DNA from 4 places in the Xenorhabdus sp. TS4 genome. Region 1 is predicted to be linked to each of the others. Evidence: predicted binding sites of a transcription regulator. Region 1 holds the regulator's gene; each other region holds the start of a gene.
What was found. The regulator PurR, encoded in region 1, represses purine synthesis genes. The targets are predictions, from matches to a motif close to CANGCAAACGTTTGCNTG.

Region 1 (3,215 bases):
AGCATAAGATAAAGATTGATTCAGAATACCACTTTCTACGCTAATTTTTCTACCGTGAACTTTATATGGCAAATTTTTGCCATGACTTGCAGTAAATGATCATTAAATATTTCCACTCCAACTGACTGTATTCAATCCATGTTAAGTTTAGTTCTGCACCAGTTCGCAGCGTGATAGCATCTTTTTCCCTGTTATTTAGCAGAAAAGTTGTTAAGATAATTATCAAAATAGTAACACGATAATAAGCTTAAATTTGCCCTGCCCATGGTTAGTGTCTAAGCCATGGTTTGCGGAGCCAAAAACCCGATATTAATAAAAAGGAGCATGCAATGTCTTTTGAATTACCAGCATTACCTTATGCCAAAGATGCCCTGGAACCACACATTTCTGCAGAAACCCTGGAATACCACTACGGCAAACATCACAACGCTTATGTTGTAAACCTGAATAATCTGATTAAAGATACTGAGTTTGCCGGAAAATCTCTGGAAGAGATTATCAAAACATCTGAAGGTGGTATCTTCAATAACGCAGCACAAGTTTGGAACCATACTTTCTACTGGCATAGCCTGTCACCAAATGGTGGTGGCGAACCAACCGGAAAAGTAGCAGACGCTATCAACAATGCTTTCGGCTCTTTTGCTGAGTTCAAACAGCAATTCACTGACGCAGCCCTGAAAAACTTTGGTTCTGGTTGGACTTGGTTAGTCAAGAAAGTTGATGGCACTCTGGCTATTGTTAACTCTTCTAATGCAGCAACCCCATTGACTGGCGAAGATAAGCCAGTACTGACCGTTGATGTTTGGGAGCACGCATATTACATTGATTACCGCAATGCACGCCCTCAATATTTAGAGCACTTCTGGGCTCTGGTCAACTGGAAATTTGTTGAAGAAAATCTGGCTTAATAAGATTCGTTCTTAATACTAGCTTGAAATAATAAGGGCAGGTTTTCCTTCATGCGCGGAATTTCGTATGCTGGAGAACCCCCCCTTTAAAGTAAGTGGGACTACAAATTCTTCTTTTAGATCTTGATCAGATCAGGCAGAGGCTCCCCAGAAAAACAATCATGATTAATGCACTACTGGCGGCCAATAATCCCAATTTCAGATCTGTATCCATAGAACATCCTCAATGTGAAAATTAAGACACTTCAACATCCTAAATTTTAAGCAGTTATTTGCCATATTATCTAAAAATCATACCGCAATATTTAATCCATACTCTTTATAGCATCGATTATTGCTTTCACTTTTGAGCTAGATCAGACAAAATTCAAGGTTTACCGCTAAATTATTGCCAACCATCACCCTGTATATAAATATATTGGTAAACGATTAACAAATAGCTATACCCGACAAGAAAGATAAAGGGTATATAAATTAGACCAGAAGGTCAGGAGTCCTTTTTTCATGGCAACGATTAAAGATGTGGCTAAACGCGCTGGTGTTTCGACTACAACCGTATCCCATGTGATCAATAAAACCCGTTTCGTCGCCGAAGATACAAAGGCCGCAGTTTGGGCCGCTATTAAAGAATTGAACTATTCTCCCAGTGCCGTTGCCCGCAGCTTGAAAGTTAACCACACCAAATCCATTGGATTGCTGGCAACATCAAGTGAAGCACCCTACTTTGCTGAGATTATAGAATCGGTTGAAAATAGCTGCTATAGCAAAGGTTATACATTGATTTTATGTAATTCTCATAACAACCTTGATAAACAGAAAGCTTACCTCGCGATGCTGGCACAAAAACGAGTAGATGGTTTGCTGGTAATGTGTTCAGAATATCCTGAGCAACTTTTGAACATGTTGGAAGGCTATCGTAATATTCCTATGGTAGTCATGGATTGGGGAGAATCCAGAGGCGATTTTACCGATGCAATTATTGATAATGCCTTTCATGGTGGTTACCTGGCTGGCCGTTATCTCATTGAACGTGGTCATCGTGATATTGCATCTATTCCTGGGCCATTGGCAAGAAATACTGGAGGAGGGCGCCACCAAGGTTTCCTTAAAGCACTAAAAGAAGCCAATATCGCTATTCGGGATGAGTGGATTGTACAAGGTGATTTTGAACCTGAGTCCGGTTATCAAGCTATGTACAAGATCCTGAATCAAAAACATCGTCCAACTGCTGTTTTTTGTGGTGGAGATGTCATGGCTATGGGAGCAATTTGTGCAGCCGATGAGTTGGGATTACGCGTTCCACAAGACATTTCAATCATCGGTTATGATAATATTCGCAATGCCCGCTATTTTACGCCAGCATTAACAACCATCCACCAACCCAAAGAGCGTTTAGGGCAAATGGCCTTTTCAATGTTACTGGACAGGATCGTCAATAAACGTGAGGATGCACAAACTATCGAAGTCCACCCACGCCTTGTTGAACGGCGCTCTGTTGCAGATGGACCTTTTATCGATTATCGCCGCTGACGGTTAATTTTCTTGCAGCCATTCGGCATTAAGCGTTTCGCTATCCCCCAGATAATCAAGTAACCAGCTTAATGCCGGTGAATGGCTTTTTTGCGACCATGTTAAGCAGCATGGGCTGTCAGGCAATGGTTGTTCAAGTTCAAGTGTAATCAACTTGCCTTTACGGATCAGCGGTTGCGCACGGTGTTTAGGCACCATACCTACACACAATCCATCCATCAAGCAACTTAATCCAACATCCCAATCAGGGACAATCAGTCTCCGCTGATTATCCAAAGCCCATGTATCACGCTTAGGCAAACTGCGTGAGGTGTCTTCAAGACATAAACTGGGATAAGGCCGCATTTGGTCATCATTCAATTTTCCCGATATTACTGCCAGTTCGTGTTCAGGACTGGCTACACACAACCAAGGCATGAACCCCATATCCCTGAAGCTATATCGCTCACCAACAGGGGCAGCACGTGTCGCTCCGATGGCGACATCCACCCGTCCATCCACCAAAGCATCCCACACGCCATTGAAAACTTCAGGATAGATAAGTAATTCAATATCTGGAAAATGGCGATAAAAATCCAAAATTAGCCGAAGCGTTCGCTCTGGTTTTACTACCTGATCAACCGCAATACTAAATTGTCCCCGCCAACCATTGGCAACCTGTTGGCACTGGTGCCGAGTGTGATTCATTTTTTTGATAACAGAACGCGCTTCTTTGACAAAAATTGCCCCCGCTTCCGTTAAATCAACATCACGATGACGACGTTCAAACAGAGGTAC
Region 2 (3,215 bases), on a different contig from region 1:
TTTGCCAGCCAACTTGATCAACGTTGGAACGAACTGTATCCAACACCATTACGTTATGTTGGTGGCGAATATCTGCATCAATGGCTGACATTTTATAGCCACTATCACCCAGAAACGATACAACCCTGGGAATTAGATAATGGTGCGCCACCGAATATCTATAACCGCCATATCAAACAGGACAATATTGTGAAATATGGTGCCTTGCTAGTGGGAGAGCGAGGAAAGAGTTGTGCAGAGGAAGATTTTCAACATACGCTTGCAGAATGGCCATCATTGGTGCTCAGTCACAAAGAAGAGTTCTCCTTCCAAGCCCAACCAAATGCTGAGTTAGATACTGTTTGCATTGGCTTTGTCGCACCTAAAAATATTCAATGATAAGTTGCAAACCTGACATAAATTGCTGTCAGGCTTTCTCTTAACCACTGTTTCGGTCGTGATCAGTAGGCATCCACAAACACCATTTTCAATACAAACAATAGTGTCACGACAAAAACACATGGGCCAACTTCACGCCATTTGCCCGTGCCCAATTTCATGGCACAGTAGGCGATAAAACCCAGTGCAATGCCTTCGGTAATGGAGAAGCTAAATGGCATCATCACTGCGGTAATAAAAGCAGGGACGGATTCAGTCAGATCGTTCCATTTCACCCTTGTCAGGCTGGAAGTCATCAAGACGCCCACATAAATCAAGGCTCCCGCTGTGGCATAGGCAGGCACCATGCTTGCCAGTGGAGAGATAAACATGACCAGCAGGAATAAAATACCCACGACAATCGCCGTCAAACCCGTCCGGCCACCAACAGAAACGCCCGAAGAACTTTCAATATAAGCGGTAACCGAAGACGTTCCAATGTAAGAACCCGCCACCGAACTGATACTGTCCACGTATAAGGCTTGTTTCATACGTGGGAATTTGCCATTACTGTCAGCAATACCCGCTTTATCCGTCACACCAATCAATGTGCCGGAAGAATCAAATAAGTTCACCAGCATAAATGAGAAAATAACGCCAGCCAAAGCGACATCCAATGCGCCTTTTATATCAACGTTACCCACCACGCTCATCACATTAGGCGGCAGATCAAAAATACCGTGATATTCCACATATCCCATCATCAACCCAATGCCGGTTGTCACAATAATCGAAACCAACACCGCAGCATGGAAATTACGTGCCGCTAAAATGGCAATAATGAAAAAGCCCAATGTTCCCAACAAAACGTTATGGGAAGCAAAGTTACCGATTGAGACAATCGTGTCGGGATTAGGCACGATAATACCCGCATTTTTCAGCCCCATCATGGTAATGAAAAGACCGATACCACTGGTAATACCCACACGCAGGCTCAATGGAATATTAGCGATCATCCAGTAACGGATACGAAAGAGAGTCAATATAAACAACCCCACTGCACCCCAGAAAATGGCCCCCATCGCCACCTGCCATGAAAGCCCCATCGCACCGACCACAACAAAGGCAAAAAACGCATTCAGTCCCATCGCAGGTGCAACAGCAACAGGCAGATTCGCCATCAATCCCATCATAATGCTGCCAACTGCGGTGATTAAACAGGTCGTGACAAATACCGCTTTAATATCCATGCCTGCAACCGCCAGAATTTGCGGGTTAACAAAGACGATATAAACCATCGTTAGAAAAGTTGTCAGCCCGGCAATTATTTCAGTACGAACTGTTGTGCCATGTTCCCCTAATTTAAACACGCGCTGAAGCAAGCCCTGACGATGAGCAGAGCCAGAATTTATTGTGCTCATGTAATATTGTTTCCCAAAAAAAGCGAAGTTTTCGACCTATCCTACAGGAAACCCATATAAATCGTTACCCTGAAACAGCAAAAAAAGAAAACGTTTGCGACACGTGTAATCAATAGGTTAAATAACATTATGATTCTTGAGGGAATTCATTTTGTGACGATATTTTATTCGATTAGTCCGTTATTGGTCTTGCAAAAAAAATTCAGGGTGACATAGCAGCAAGAATGTCGTTAAAGATATTTCCCCACTCATCTTCTGTCATATCCATTAAACCGAAGAAACGCAGAACGAATGCCCCCTCTGTCGCTAAAAATGCCAAACGCGCCTGCCGACCTTCTTCCGTCGTTGTGTCCAAGCCTGCTATGCGTTGTCGATACCAGATACGGGTTGATTCGAGATGTTCTGGTGTTTGTAATAAAGTAGCCATCAAACCAGCCGCCTTTGCGGTCGATGCTTCATCAGATCGCTTGGTTGCTTCAATATGCGCACGCACGGCTGTTAGAGGGTGGGGATCATTCCCGGCAATTTCATGAAACTGTTTATCATAACTCGCCTCCCAACGCTCAAACATCGCATCAATAAGGCCATCTTTTGTGCTAAAACTGTATTGCACTCCCCCCTTGGTAATGCCAACCGCCTTCGCCAGCGCATCAATCGTGAGAGCCGCAGCACCATGTGTTGTGACAATATGTTCCGCTGCATCCAGCAGAGCTTCCCGGTCAATTGTTTTACGTCGTCCCATGCGAATCCCTTTTCATTAAATACGTATGTATTTATAATGATCGCCAACAATTTAGTCAAGGTTCGGCAAAGTTGCCGAACCGCATTGGTGAATTTGCTTATGAAATCGAATATCCGCTGGCTTGTACTTGCTATTATTTCCAGTGCACTTTTCTTAGTTGTTATTGATATGACCGTGCTATACACCGCTTTGCCACGGTTGACACATGATTTACATGCTTCTGCTTCAGAGAAATTGTGGATCATGAATGCCTATACGTTGACCATTGCAGGGTTACTTCCCGCTATGGGGGCGTTGAGTGACCGTTTTGGTGCAAAGAAACTGTTTACTAACGGGTTAGCCATTTTCGGTGTTGCATCGCTGATGGCTGCATTTTCCCCCAATCCTGCCACCCTGATTGCTGCACGTGTGGTGCTTGCTTTTGGCGCGGCAATGATGATGCCTGCGACACTCGCGATAGTCCGGCAAGAGTTTGAAGATCCAAACGAAAGGGCACTTGCCATTGGCATCTGGTCTGCCATAGCTTCAGGCGGGGCCGCACTTGGTCCGGTTATCGGCGGATTCCTGCTCGAATATTACTGGTGGGGTTCGGTTTTCCTGATCAACATCCCGATTGCCCTCATTGCATTTGGCTTTGCACTGGTCGTTATTTCTAAAAGCCCAAACAATCCAGACCATTCCTTTGACCTTATTGC
Region 3 (3,215 bases), on a different contig from region 1:
TTTTCGGATAAGAGTTCTTTAAAAGAAACGGCATTGATATTGGCGGCTTTAATCTTACCTGCCGGCATGATGGAAGGTTTCAACATCATTGCCAATGACATGGCTGTAACACTGAATAACAAAAAAGCAAGAATGATATGGTGTGTGCCAAATAACTCGCGACCGATCCAATGATTTAAACTGTCAAACGATATATTCCAGCCAAAATTCAGGCTGCTGATTGAGAAATTTATCCCATTGGCAGACATCAATATGCCCGCCAATGAAGAACTAATAACAAATGCAATCGAACCCCAAACCCTTACCTTGCCATAATCAAACGTAAACTGCTTTTGCCATGTTCCTGCCAAAGCATCTGATAAGGGAACGAGTGGTGAGAAGAATAAGTTGAAACCAATCATGATAAAGAAAAGCCATGCCCAATGGCTGTCGAATACAAAGCCAATGGTAAAAAGCAATGCCAACAATGAGAGGAGACGTAATGCTTTAATTAATTTAGCGGGGTCTTTTACCGTAGGAGAGATAACCAGACTGCCGACAAAGCGAGCTACCATTCCAACACCTAGCAATATCCCTATCATTGAGGCATCAATACCTTCACCTTTTAACCAGACAGACCAAAAAGGCAAGAATATGCCGTAAGAGAAAAAATAGGTGAAATAGCCCAAGCTCAACCAAAATGTCGATGGAACAACCATCCAAATGCCCCCGTTTTTGATACAAAAAACCCGCTCAAAACTTACGTTATGAGTCGGGCTTATTACTGATACTACATTTTATTTAAATTATGCGTAAACCGGATATTTTGCGCAGATATCCAATACCTTTTGCTTAACACTTTCAATGGTTGCTTCATCATTGATGTTATCCAGCACATCACACATCCAACCAGCCAGTTCACGGGATTCTGTTTCCTTGAAGCCACGGCGGGTAATTGCAGGCGTTCCGATACGGACACCAGAGGTGACGAATGGGCTGCGTGGATCATTAGGTACGCTATTTTTGTTAACAGTGATATTGGCACGCCCCAAGGCCGCATCAGCATCTTTACCCGTAATGTCTTTGTCCACCAGATCCAGCAAGAACAAATGGTTTTCGGTTTCCCCAGAAACCACTTTGTAACCGCGTTGCAGGAATACTTCTACCATTACTTTTGCGTTCTTAGCAACTTGATGTTGGTAGGCTTTGAATTCAGGCTCCATCGCTTCTTTCAATGCAACTGCCTTACCGGCAATAACGTGCATCAACGGGCCGCCCTGAGAACCAGGGAAAACAGAAGAATTCAGTTTCTTGTAAAATTCTTCATCGCCGCCCTTCGCCAAAATCAGGCCACCACGTGGGCCAGCCAATGTTTTGTGCGTTGTTGTTGTCACAACGTGTGCATGAGGAACTGGGTTTGGATAAACCCCTGCTGCAACCAGACCCGCTACGTGAGCCATGTCAACGAACAGATAAGCACCAATTTCATCCGCAATTTCACGCATCTTCGCCCAATCAACAACGCCAGAATAAGCAGAGAAGCCACCAATGATCATTTTAGGCTGATGTTTTTGCGCCTGGATGCGAATATCGTTGTAATCGATCTTACCTTTTTCATCAATACCATAGGGTACGATATTATAAAGTTTACCAGAGAAGTTAACTGGAGAGCCGTGAGTCAGATGGCCACCGTGCGCCAGATTCATCCCTAAAACTGTATCGCCGGGTTTTAGCAGCGTCATATACACCGCAGCATTTGCCTGAGAACCAGAGTGTGGCTGGACATTAGCATAATCTGCACCAAACAGCGCTTTTGCGCGGTCAATCGCAAGCTGTTCAACTACATCGACATACTCACAGCCACCGTAGTAACGTTTACCCGGATAACCTTCCGCATACTTGTTAGTAAGCTGAGAGCCTTGTGCCTGCATTACTCTTGGGCTGGTGTAGTTTTCAGAAGCAATCAATTCAATGTGTTCTTCTTGACGACAAACTTCCTGTTCCATCGCTTGCCACAGTTCGGGATCGTAATTCGCAATATTCATTTCACGCTTTAACATTTGGTTCTCCTGACTCAGCTACATCTCTAAAAAAATACCCCTGAGGGCCAGAATGGCACACAGTGTAAACTCTTTTTATCGAATGAGATAGTCTTGACAAAATAAATTACGCAAACGTTTGCATTACACCTTGGCAGCCTATTAGAAGCTAAATAACCTACTGTTTCGCTAATGATTACGGATTTATTACTGATATTTGTGATCCTGGTCGCGATTCATGGTAATTAAAATTCTATTTTTTTGATTTAAGGAAAGATAATTATCTTTTTTCAATTTGATATATTCCCAAACCCTATAAGTTGCATTTAAAATACAACTTATAGATTCCAGCATTATGTGAGAAAAATTCAGGAGATCCCCATGCTAGACAGTCAGGTTATCGCAACCATAAAATCGACCATTCCATTAATTGTTTCTACAGGTCCTAAGCTCACTGCGCATTTTTACGAACGTATGTTCAAGCATAATCCTGAATTAAAAGATATTTTTAACATGAGTCACCAGATCAACGGTGATCAACGTGAAGCGCTTTTCAATGCCCTTTGCGCTTATGCTGGCAATATCGATAATCTGTCAGCACTCTTACCTGCCGTAGAAAAAATCGCCCATAAACATGCCAGCCTCAGTATCCAACCTGAGCATTATCAAATTGTAGGTAAGCACCTACTGGCAACGATTGATGAAATGTTTCATCCTGGTGACGAAGTTCTTAATGCCTGGGGAAAAGCCTACAACGTATTAGCTAATGTCTTTATCAATCGAGAAGAGGAAATTTATCACAGCGGTGAATCCCTGGAAGGTGGTTGGCGTCATCTACGTCAGTTTCGTGTTAGCCGAAAACAACCACAAAGTGATGTCATCACTAGCTTTGAGTTTGTGCCTGTTGATGGTGGCAAGGTCATGGATTACAAGCCAGGGCAATATTTGGCGATCTATATAGAAGATCCAGCACTTGAAAACCGTGAAATCCGCCAATATTCGCTGACCGCCGCACCAAACGGAACCCGTTACCAAATTGCCGTCAAGCGTGAACCTCAGGGCAAAATTTCAAACCACCTGCACGATAAGGTACAGGAAGGGGATATTGTGATGCTGGCAGCACCACACGGTGATTTCTTCCTTGATGTGCAATCTGATACGCCAGTCACGCTGGTTTCTGCTGGAGTTGGTTTGACT
Region 4 (3,215 bases), on a different contig from region 1:
GCATGATAATAACAACATTATCCTTCATTATATATTTCCAGATCCTCTATTTCGCTCTGGCCACGCACTTTCATGGCATCATCTTTGCGCAGGTTTTCCAGATAGTCGAGGTAACACTGGTCAATGTCTTTCGTGACATAGATACCATCGAATACGGAGCATTCGAATTTTTCAATATCAGGGTTTTCTTCCCTGACAGCCTGGACAAGATCGTGGAGGTTTTGGTATATCAGGGCATCAGCACCAATGATCTGACGAATTTCATCCACTTCCCGGCCGTGAGCAATCAGTTCATTGGCATTTGGCATATCAATACCATAAACATTCGGGAAGCGAACTTCCGGTGCCGCCGAAGCAAAATAGACTTTCTTAGCTCCCGCTTCACGCGCCAGTTCAACAATCTGTTCAGAAGTGGTTCCACGCACTATGGAATCATCCACCAGCAAAACATTCTTACCCCGGAATTCAGCGCGATTAGCATTCAGTTTACGACGAACAGATTTACGTCGCTCCTGCTGACCTGGCATGATAAAGGTACGCCCTACATAACGGTTTTTGACAAATCCCTGACGATAGGGTTTATCCAGAATATGGGCGATTTCCAGGGCGATATCACAAGAGGTTTCCGGTACGGGAATAACGACATCAATATGTAAGTCTTCCCATTCACGGGCAATTTTTTCCCCCAATTTCCGCCCCATCCGCAACCGGGCGTTATATACCGAAACCTTGTCAATAAAGGAATCCGGACGAGCGAAATAGACAAATTCAAACAAACAAGGTGTTAATGACGGATTTTCTGTGCACTGGCGAGTAAACAATTGCCCATTTTCAGTAATATAAATCGCTTCCCCAGAAGCCACATCACGCAGGAACTCAAAACCCAATGTATCCAGCGCCACACTTTCCGATGCCACCATGTATTCATTGCGACCATCTTTCAGTGTTTTCTTTCCCAACACCAGAGGGCGAATGCCATGTGGATCACGAAAAGCCACTACCCCATGCCCAATAATCATGGCAACACAAGCGTAAGCTCCACGAATTTTTTTGTGCATTTTTGAGACTGCCGAGAAAATATCATCAGGCTCTAAGGGGAAATGGGGAAATTGGGCCAATTCATTGGCAAAAATATTCAGTAGAATTTCAGAATCTGAGGTTGTGTTGACATGACGGCGGGCATTTTCAAACAGCATTTTTTTCAATTCATGTGCGTTTGTCAGATTGCCGTTATGTGCCAACGTGATACCAAAAGGAGAATTCACATAAAAGGGCTGCGCTTCAGATGCACTGGAACTGCCCGCCGTAGGATAACGGACATGCCCAATGCCGACGGTTCCCTGTAAACGTAACATGTGCCGTGTTTCAAACACATCCTTGACCAAACCATTAGCCTTACGTAAACGAAACCCATTGTTACCATCAATAGTTGCAATACCTGCTGCATCTTGCCCACGGTGCTGAAGCACCGTCAATGCATCATAAATCGACTGGTTAACCGGTGTAAAACCGACGATACCGACAATACCGCACATGTAGTCTTTCCTCATCAGCCAAGCGGAGAGCGTTATCTCTCCGGCAGGAAACTCGACGCACTTTGTAGGTAGTCAAAAAACCACCTGATAATTTGACTAAATTGTGGGATCAGTTGTGATTGTTGCCAATCCTGACTTTTGGGTAGTGGCGTGAAAGAGTCCGCAATAAACAAAATAGCAGACACCACCAAGACACCACGCAAGGCGCCAAAGCAGATCCCCAGAACCCGATCAGTGCCTGACAGGCCCGTTCGCTGAACAAGTGAACCAATGACATAGTTTACTACTGCGCCAACAATCAGTGTTGCAATAAATAAGATAGCAATCGCTACCCCATTGCGCACCAGTTCATCCTCAAGGCGGGTAAAATAAGCCGCCAGATAAGTATAGAAATGGCTCGCAACAAAGAAAGCACAGCCCCACGTTATCAGGGAAAGCGCTTCGCGAACAAAACCACGAATCAAGCTAACCAGTGCCGAAAAACCAATGATGGCAATGATCGTATAATCAATCCAGACCATATTTTAATCCAAAACAGGCTCCCGACATTCAGGTCGGGCGCATTCTAACAGAAAACGAAAACGTTTGCGTAGTAGATTCATCACTCTACTGAAAATAATTTTCGACAGGTAAACAAACAGCATTTGCTGTGCCAATCAGATTATGGCTTATAATTTTTGATCTGCCCTTGTAATCCCGTAAGTTCCCTTAATTCGGACAAAACAGATTCCAGTGCCTGCCTTGATGCATTCGGTCCTACATAGATTCGGGTTAATTGTCCCTGTACCGGGGAAGAAGGAACTGTATATACCTGGTGCCCAGAAAGACGCAGCCTTGCCACTATTTCGTCAACCTTATCCGCATTTTTTAACGCACCAAGCTGAACAACATATGCTGTTGCCTGAGGAGGCTGTTCTGTTGGCTTTTTAGTTTCTGGCTTGCTTTCAACACGAGGTTCAGGTTTAACCTGTGGCTTAGTTTCCGCTTTCTGTTGAGGAGATGGCTCAGGTTCCACTGCTGTTTTAGGATTTTGAGTAACAGTGACAGGAGGCGCTGTTATTGGCTCTGAAGGCGATGGCCTGGACAACATGTCTATATCTGGCTCTTGCTCCTGTGATTGCATTGCTTGTGCAGCACCTTCTGGCGGTGTAGATGGCATATTTTGTGTCAATGGAGGAATCGAGTCAACATCTTCTTCATCACCAGGTTTTGGCACCAAAGGAATCGAAGCAAATTGCTCTTCGTTATATTTCTTATCGCCATCAAAAATCATGGGCAGGACAATCACGCCCAATGCGACAAGAACGATGACACCCACCAAGCGATTTTGGAATTTACTGGCCACTTTCCTTGCCCTCCTCCAGTGCTTCCATGACATGTGCGACAGTGTGGAAAGAGCCACAAACCACGATAATATCTTGCACCGATGCATCTTCCATTGCCTGCTGCCAGGCTGTTTTTACTTCGGAGAATGTCCGAGTCCGAGCCTGCACAAGATGTCCAGATAGTACTTCGGCCTCTGTTCCCCTCAATTCATGCAATGATGCGCAATACCACTCATCAATCTGTTGGGAAAGGCAAGCAAGTGTACCTGCTATGTCTTTATCTCCCAACATGCCAACTACACCACGGATCTTACTGTCTGGTAAGCGAGGAAGTTCGGCCAGTTTTTGCACTAGA

Region 2: the regulator PurR is predicted to act here: its motif matches at 1,862-1,879, upstream of Xets_RS14980 (NCS2 family permease).
Region 3: the regulator PurR is predicted to act here: its motif matches at 2,147-2,164, upstream of glyA (serine hydroxymethyltransferase).
Region 4: the regulator PurR is predicted to act here: its motif matches at 2,110-2,127, upstream of cvpA (colicin V production protein).

What each region holds. Positions count from the first base shown of each region.
Region 1 is NZ_NKHQ01000079.1:60,330-63,544, reverse strand. Features, by position in the region: gene sodB (superoxide dismutase [Fe]) at 330-908, shown strand; gene purR (HTH-type transcriptional repressor PurR) at 1,413-2,438, shown strand; gene punR (DNA-binding transcriptional activator PunR) at 2,442-3,215, opposite strand, start outside.
Region 2 is NZ_NKHQ01000076.1:1,065-4,279, reverse strand. Features, by position in the region: gene Xets_RS14985 (glycosyltransferase family 39 protein) at 1-378, shown strand, start outside; gene Xets_RS14980 (NCS2 family permease) at 441-1,778, opposite strand; gene Xets_RS14975 (TetR/AcrR family transcriptional regulator) at 1,981-2,520, opposite strand; gene Xets_RS14970 (MFS transporter) at 2,620-3,215, shown strand, end outside.
Region 3 is NZ_NKHQ01000006.1:180,781-183,995, forward strand. Features, by position in the region: gene Xets_RS05030 (3-phenylpropionate MFS transporter) at 1-698, opposite strand, end outside; gene glyA (serine hydroxymethyltransferase) at 786-2,039, opposite strand; gene hmpA (NO-inducible flavohemoprotein) at 2,400-3,215, shown strand, end outside.
Region 4 is NZ_NKHQ01000006.1:70,263-73,477, forward strand. Features, by position in the region: gene purF (amidophosphoribosyltransferase) at 18-1,535, opposite strand; gene cvpA (colicin V production protein) at 1,568-2,056, opposite strand; gene dedD (cell division protein DedD) at 2,197-2,880, opposite strand; gene folC (bifunctional tetrahydrofolate synthase/dihydrofolate synthase) at 2,870-3,215, opposite strand, start outside.